2 regions of the Streptosporangium becharense genome follow, and region 1 is predicted to be linked to the other one. Evidence: riboswitches for the same ligand, from Rfam matches in the RefSeq annotation. Region 1 holds a riboswitch; the other holds the start of a gene.
The links. A riboswitch is a leader RNA that binds a small molecule or an ion and turns the genes downstream of it on or off. The one in region 1 is predicted to bind cyclic di-AMP.
Positions count from the first base shown of each region.

Region 1 (3,561 bases):
CGACCAGGCGTCGGCGTTGCGGGAGGTGCGACGGGTGCTCAGGCCCGGAGGAGAGCTGCGCTTCCTCGAACACGTCCTGGCCGACTCGCCCGGCATGATCCGCGTTCAGCGCCTGCTGGACGCCACGGTGTGGCCGCGCCTGTTCGGCGGGTGCCACACCGGCCGTGACACCGCGGCGGCGATCGCGAGAGCCGGGTTCACCGTCGAGCGGCTGGAGCGCTTCCTGCTGCCCCGGGTCCGCACGCCGCTGTCCTTCCTCATCCTCGGCGTGGCGCGCCGGTAGGAGCCGGTGAGAGACGAGCCCCGCCTCCGGCGCCTCCCGCCGGTGGGGAGACGCCCCCACCCTCGGACCTCCCGCCGGTGGCGGACGAGCCCCGTCCTCGGCGTGGCGTGCCGGCGGGCGACGGACGCGAAGGATCCCTCCGCAGCCCCAGCGGTCAGGAGCGGACGAGGCGGGCGATGGCGGCGGACGCCTCCCTGACCTTCTCCTCGGCTTCGGCGCCTCCCTTGGCGGTGGCCTCGGCCACGCAGTGCGCCATGTGCTCCTCCAGCAGGGAGAGGGCGAAGGACTGCAGGGCCCGGTTGACCGCCGACACCTGGGTGAGGATGTCGATGCAGTACTTGTCCTCCTCGACCATCCTCTGCAGGCCACGGGCCTGACCCTCGATCCGGCGCAGTCGCCGCAGGTGGTCCTTCTTGTTCTCGGCGTATCCGTGCATCGTTTCTCCTCACCTCGGCCTCTCCCGGCCAACACCCTACCCCTGAGGGGTATTCCGCCGGTGCGGGCCGGGTCTGCGGCGGCCACCGGTTCCCGTCGGGCCGACGGTCTCACGACATCGGATTCGGCGGAAGGCCCCGCGGCCCCGGCGTCGGCGGCCGGAGCCGCGGGGCGGCGGGCGTGCGTCAGTACATCGAGATGTGCGGGTGGTCGAAGTGGTTGGCGGTGACGCTGCCGCGGTCGGACATGGCGCGCCAGCCGGAGCCGTGGTTGATGCGCTGGCGCCAGATCACGTACTTGACGCCGAGCCGGTCCTTGTTCTTGATGGCCCAGGCGGCGATCTCGTCGCCGAGCTTGAGGTTGGCCGCCGAGGGCATCGCGCCGCCGGTGCTCATCATGAAGTCGCAGGCACGGCCCAGGGGGTGCTCGCCGCCGTCCTGCGTGGAGCGGTAGCAGCCGACCGTGTACGGCAGGTCGAAGCGGCGCATGACGGCGTCGCGCATGATCCGGGTCCGGTCGGTGATGTTCTCGGCGCCGGTGGGGCTCTGCGCGACCCAGGTGCCGTCGGCGCGGCGGCCGGAGCCGAGGGGTGCGATCAGGCCGAGCTTGCCCTTGATGTCGCCGACGGCCTCCTTGGCCTCGTCGCGCCGGGCCCGGGCCTCCTTCACCTCTTCCCGCGTCTCGCCGGTGAGCTGGACGGCCTTCTCTACGGCCTCCTTCCTGCGGTCGACACCCGCGGCGAGGTCCATCAGGTGGGCACCCTGCTCTGCGGCGAACCGCTCCATCACCGCGGTGCCGCCCAGATCGGGGGTGAACAGCACCGCGACGGTGCTCTGCGCGCCGCTCGGCTGCGAGGGCGGGGTCACGGCGGCGGCCTTCTCCCTGGCCTCCTCGTAGACGGTTTCGGCCTTCCGCAGATCCTTCCTGGCGACCGCTTCGGCCTGCTGCGCCTTCTTCAACTCCCCGCGCTTGGCGGCGTACGTCTCGGCGAGGCTGCCGACCTTCTCCTTGAACCTGGCCAGGTCGGCGCGGAGTTCGGTCTCGGCCGGCTTGGGGGCCGCGAGCACCGCGTCCGCGTGGCCGAGGGCGACCGCCGCGGCGGCGAGGGCGGCGAGGGCGGCGGTCGTCCGGTGACGGGACATGGGGGACGTGACAGTCACACGTTTTCCTCTCGTCTGCCGACCGGGTTAGCTGACGGGTTCGGGCTGGAGGAAGCCCGTCCACGGGTGTGGATTCACCCCGGGTGAGGTGGGTCCCCGGTTCCCGGGCGAGGCGCCCGGGATTAGGCATATCGGCTGTTACAGCCGAGGCAGAACGGAGCTTAGTGGTAAATAACCGGTCATGTGAACCCAATCCACCATAAAACAGTGATCGACTCGCGATTGACTACATAACCCCACAAAACGGACTATGCTCGCCGGGGTGCCTTCCCTCCAGGCGTCGCCCGGCCGGTTGAGGCGGGATCGGCGGGCCGTCGGAGGGTGATCAGGCCACACTCCACACGTCCGGCGTGGACTCACGGCGGCGTCCGACACGCTTCCCGCGGTCACGCGCGTTCACGGTCACGCGCGTTCACGGTCACGCGGCGGAAGCGGTGAGCAGGCGACGGGCGTGGGCGATCGCGGCCGGGGTGTCGGGGAAGATCAGGCCGTCGCGGCGCAGGTGGCCGGCGACGCCGAGGGTGACCAGCACCTGGTCATGCCGGGGACGGACCCCCGAGAGCAGGACGACGATGCCTCGGCGCTCCAGCCGGGTGATGGCGTCGCCGAGCACCTGAGCGCCCGTGGCGTCGAGGGTCGAGACCCGGGACATGCGCAGGATCACGACTCGGACGTCGGCCACCTCGGACAGCTCCAGCAGGAAACGATGGGCGGCGGCGAAGAACAGCGGGCCGTCGAACCGGTAGGCGACGATGTGCTCGGCCAGCAGCCGCCGTTCTTCCGCGTCGTGGTCACCGGTCTCCAGCGGCACCTGCTCCAGTTGCGCCGTACGGGCGACCGCGCGCAGGGCCAGCACGACCGCCACGCCGACGCCCACCGCGACCGCGGTCACCAGGTCGAAGACGACGGTGACGGTGAAGGTGAGCAGGAGTACGAGGCCGTCGGAACGGGTGGACCGGGCGATGGCGCGCAGCGAGCCGACCTCGACCATGCGGACGGTGGTGGCGATCAGCACCCCGGCCAGCGCGGCCAGCGGGATCCGGCCCACCAGCCCGCCGGCCGTGAACACGATGACGGCGAGGATGACGGCGTGGGAGAGCGCGGCCAGCCGGGAGCGTGCGCCGGCCCGGACGTTGACCGCCGTGCGGGCGATCGCCGCCGTGGCCGGGACGCCACCGAACAGTGGGACGACGAGGTTGGCGATCCCCTGCCCGAACAGCTCCCGGTCGGGGTCGTGCCTCTCACCCACGCTCATCGCGTCGGCCACGGTGGCGCACAGCAGGCTCTCCAGCGCGGCCAGCGCCGCGACGGCGAGGGCGGGCGGCAGCAGTGCGGTCAGGGTGGCCGGGTCGGCGAAGGCCAGGGACGGCGCGGGCAGCCCGGCCGGGATCGCGCCGATCGTGGCCACGTCCAGCGGGGCGACGGCGGCCACCGCGGTGGCCCCCACCACAGCGACCAGGGAGAACGGGATCGCCGGCCGCACCCTCGCGCCGACGAGGATCAAGGCGGTCACGGCCAGCGTCATGATCAGGGGTACCGGACGGGGGTCGGCGACGTAGCGGCCGAAGGCGTCCGCGGCCGTCTGCCACACCTTCTCCCCCGGCGTGCCTTCCACCCCCAGCGCGGCGGGTATCTGCTGGAGCGCGATGACGACCGCGATCCCCGCGGTGAACCCCTCCACGA
Region 1 is NZ_JACHMP010000001.1:6,983,962-6,987,522, reverse strand. It holds gene F4562_RS30325 (class I SAM-dependent methyltransferase) at 1-283, shown strand, start outside; gene F4562_RS30320 (metal-sensitive transcriptional regulator) at 438-719, opposite strand; gene F4562_RS30315 (VldE C-terminal domain-containing protein) at 904-1,878, opposite strand; cyclic di-AMP (ydaO/yuaA leader) riboswitch at 1,882-2,017, opposite strand; gene F4562_RS30310 (SulP family inorganic anion transporter) at 2,297-3,561, opposite strand, start outside.

Region 2 (3,561 bases), 2.8 Mb from region 1:
CCTATGACGATGGTGACGACCACCGCCGGGATCGCAAGGATGATGCCGTCGATGAACCGCGCCACCAGACGCTGCCACCACTCCGCGAGGGGGGCGGGGGCTCCGGGGGGACCGCTGTAGGCCTGCTGGCCGTAAGAGGGCGTCTGGGCGTAGGAGGGCTGCTGGCCGTACCCGGGTTGAGCCTGTTGGCCGTAGCCGGGCTGCTGGCCGTAGGAGGGCTGGGCCTGCTGACCGTAGTCAGACTGCTGACCGTAACCAGGCTGAGCCTGCTGACCGTAAGAGGGCTGCTGGCCGTAACCGGGCTGAGCCTGTTGGCCGTAGCCGGGCTGCTGGCCGTAGGAGGGCTGGGCCTGCTGACCATAGCCGGGCTGCTGACCGTAACCAGGCTGAGCCTGCTGACCGTAGGAGGGTTGGGCCTGCTGACCGTAGTCAGACTGCTGACCGTAACCCTGCTGCTGGCCGTAACCAGGCTGGGCCTGCTGACCATAGCCGGGCTGCTGGCCGTAACCAGGCTGAGCCTGCTGACCGTAGGAGGGTTGGGCCTGCTGACCGTAACCCTGTTGCCCGTACCCGGGCTGCTGGCCGTAGCCGGGCTGGGTCTGTCCTGGACCGGTGTTCGGCTGCGCGCCCTCCGACCGGTATCCCACAACTGTCACATCGGGGTCGTGCCCGCCGGGGGCTCGGCCCACATTGTGCTGCCCGTAATCCGGCTGTCCCGAGGGGTTGCGATCACGCTCGGGATCATCCTGTGGATACGGCGGCTGTCCGGTGCTCACCGCGTCACCTCACTTAGACTGCGCATGCGGCGTATGTAGACTCACATGCTTGCTGCTGCACAAGGTATCGATATAGGTATCAACAGTCACCTTTCCACTGAGTCAGCCCCGCCGTCATGAAAGTCCGGCTCGCGTGTCAGATGAAGCAGCATGCGGGTGTTGCCCAAGGTATTCGGCTTGACGTGCTCCAGGTCGAGGAACTCGGCGACGCCTTCGTCGTACGAGGCGAGGAGCTCGGCGTACACCTCCGGGGAGACGGGCGTGCCCTGGATCTCCCGGAACCCGTGGCGGGCGAAGAAATCGACCTCGAAGGTCAGGCAGAAGACCCGGCGCAGGCCGAGTTCCACGGCGGTGCGGATGAGCGCCGAGACGATCCGGTGGCCGATCCCCATCCCCCGGCAGTCGGGGTCGACCGCGACGGTGCGGATTTCGGCGAGGTCCTCCCAGAGCACGTGGAGCGCTCCGCAGCCGACGACCCGGCCCGCCCCGTCGGTGGCCACCCAGAACTCCTGGATGTCCTCGTAGAGGGTGACGGTGGCCTTCTCCAGCAGCCGCGGCCCGGCCCCGCCGTAGGTGTCGACGAGCCTGCGGATGGCGCGGACGTCGGGGGTGCGGGCACGGCGGACGACGACCTCGGTGGCACCGGGGCCGGCCGGGTCCCGCTCCGTCTTCTCGCCCCCCGATCGGGAGGGCCGTCCCCCGGCGACGGCGCCCGGGGCCGTGACGGGGGAATGCTCCGCAACCTGGTCCATGACTGATCAGCGTACGTCCTCGGCGGACCCTAATTACGGCTCATCCATAACACTCCCGCTCCGGCTCCGAGATGGCCGCCGACCGGCGAATTGCCGCGCCGCCTCCGGCGAGACCACGCAATGTGGCCGATCTCATCTTCGGTACGCCCGCGGACCTGGGGAGACCGGGGGCCACAGGCGTCACGGGAACGATAAAGGCAGCGTAATGGGCATGTGGATCTTGAAGCGATGTGATGCTCCCGTGACATTTCAGTTGCGCAAGCTCTACGAAGTTCACAGTTCTGGTTGAGCAGGAACCTCCGTTGCACTAATGTCCGTGCTCGATGTCAGAGACGTGAAAGCCTGACCCGCCGAATCCCCCACCCCCGGGGGAGCCGGGGACCCACACTTCTCCATGAAGTCCCCGGGGTGAATCCGAGTGCCACCGGCGCACCCGGTAGGGCTGCCTCCGGCCCGAACCCGTCAGCTAACCCGGTAGGCGGCCGAGGAGAAGAGGAGCCTTCTGGTGAAGCGCACGCGCGACCGCGGACGAGAGCACGCGGGCAGCGATGCCCGCGGTCGAGAACGCACATCGCGCAGGCTCCGCCGCCGTATCGCGATCATCGGGACGGCCTTCGCGCTCCTGACCCTCGGTACCCCGTTCATCGCGGCCACCGCCGACCCCCGGCCCAGCCTCCAGGAGCTGGCCGACCAGGCCGAGAAACTCCACGACGAGATCGGCACGCTCACCGAGCAGTACAACGGGGGGCGGGTCAAGCTCAAGCAGGCGCAGCGCGCCGCCGAAAGCGCCAAGAAGACCCTCGCCACCAGCGAGTCGGAGCTGAAGATCAAGCGCGACAAGGCCGCGCTCCTGGCGCAGAGCAGCTACATGGCGGGCGAGCTGACCTCCGGGCTCGCCTTCAGCCAGTCCGCCGATCCCGACTCCTTCCTCGACCAGGCCACCACCGCCTACGCCCTCCAGCAGCAGCAGAGCGAGGAGGTCGCCCAGCTGAGCCGGGCGATCGAGGACGCCAGGCAGGCGCAGGCCACCGCCAAGGCCAGGACCGAGGAGGTCCAGGAGCTCCTGTCCGACATCGGGAAGAAGCGCAGCAAGATCGAGCGGCTGGTCGCGCGGGTCGAGAGCGACCTGTTCAGCGAGGTGCGCACCCGGGCCGCCAGCAACCGGGGAGCCCGGGTGAAGGTCGAGGTGCCCATCCCCGGAAGCGGCAAGGCCGCCGAGGCCGCCCGCTGGGCACTCACCCAGCAGCTCAAGCCGTACATCTGGGGTGCGGAGGGGCCCAACGGCTTCGACTGCTCCGGGCTGGTCATGTGGGCCTACCAGAAGGTCGGCATCAGCCTGCCGCACTACACCGGCGACCAGTGGGCCGCCGGCACCCACATCTCCAAGGACCAGCTGCGTCCGGGTGACCTGGTGTTCTTCTACAGCGACCTGCACCACGTGGGGATCTACCTCGGCGGCGGCCTGATGGTCCACGCGCCGCGCACCGGGGACGTCATCCACATCGCCAGCATCGAGAACCGGCCCTTCGCCGGCGGCGTCCGCATCGCCGACTGATCCGGCCTGCCCGCCAGCGGGCAGGCCATCCGCCGGCGGGGTGTGCCTTCCGGCGCCCGGGTCCCGGGCCGGGACCGGGCCGCGGCCGGGGGCGAGTTCCCGGGAAAGCGGCATGACCGGGCGCGGCCGACCGCCGCCGCCGCTGCGGCAGGAGACCTCCGACGCCGTGGGTGCGGACGGCGCCGCGGCGCGGCGGGGAACGCCGGTCGGGTCGGGCCCGGGGACGCCCCGACCCCCCCTGTACGGCCCTGTGGTGGCGCGTACGACCACGGGCGCGATGCCCGGAGGAAAAGGGTGAGGGCCCTAGATGAGACGGCGGCGGGCCGCCCAGGCCACGGCCTCGATGGCCGTGGCGACGCCGATGCGGTCGCAGATGCCCCTGAGCCTGCGCCTGACGGTCCGGCCGCTGATGTCGAGGCGGCGGCCCACCCTGTCGACGGTGACACCCTTGGCGAGCTCCGCCAGAAGCACGAGATCG
Region 2 is NZ_JACHMP010000001.1:4,137,097-4,140,657, reverse strand. It holds gene F4562_RS36395 (RDD family protein) at 1-776, opposite strand, end outside; gene F4562_RS18235 (amino-acid N-acetyltransferase) at 863-1,528, opposite strand; cyclic di-AMP (ydaO/yuaA leader) riboswitch at 1,867-2,025, shown strand; gene F4562_RS18230 (C40 family peptidase) at 2,034-3,083, shown strand; gene F4562_RS18225 (helix-turn-helix domain-containing protein) at 3,387-3,561, opposite strand, start outside.
Region 2: linked by a shared signal. The riboswitch ahead of F4562_RS18230 (C40 family peptidase) and the one ahead of F4562_RS30315 (VldE C-terminal domain-containing protein) in region 1 are both predicted to bind cyclic di-AMP.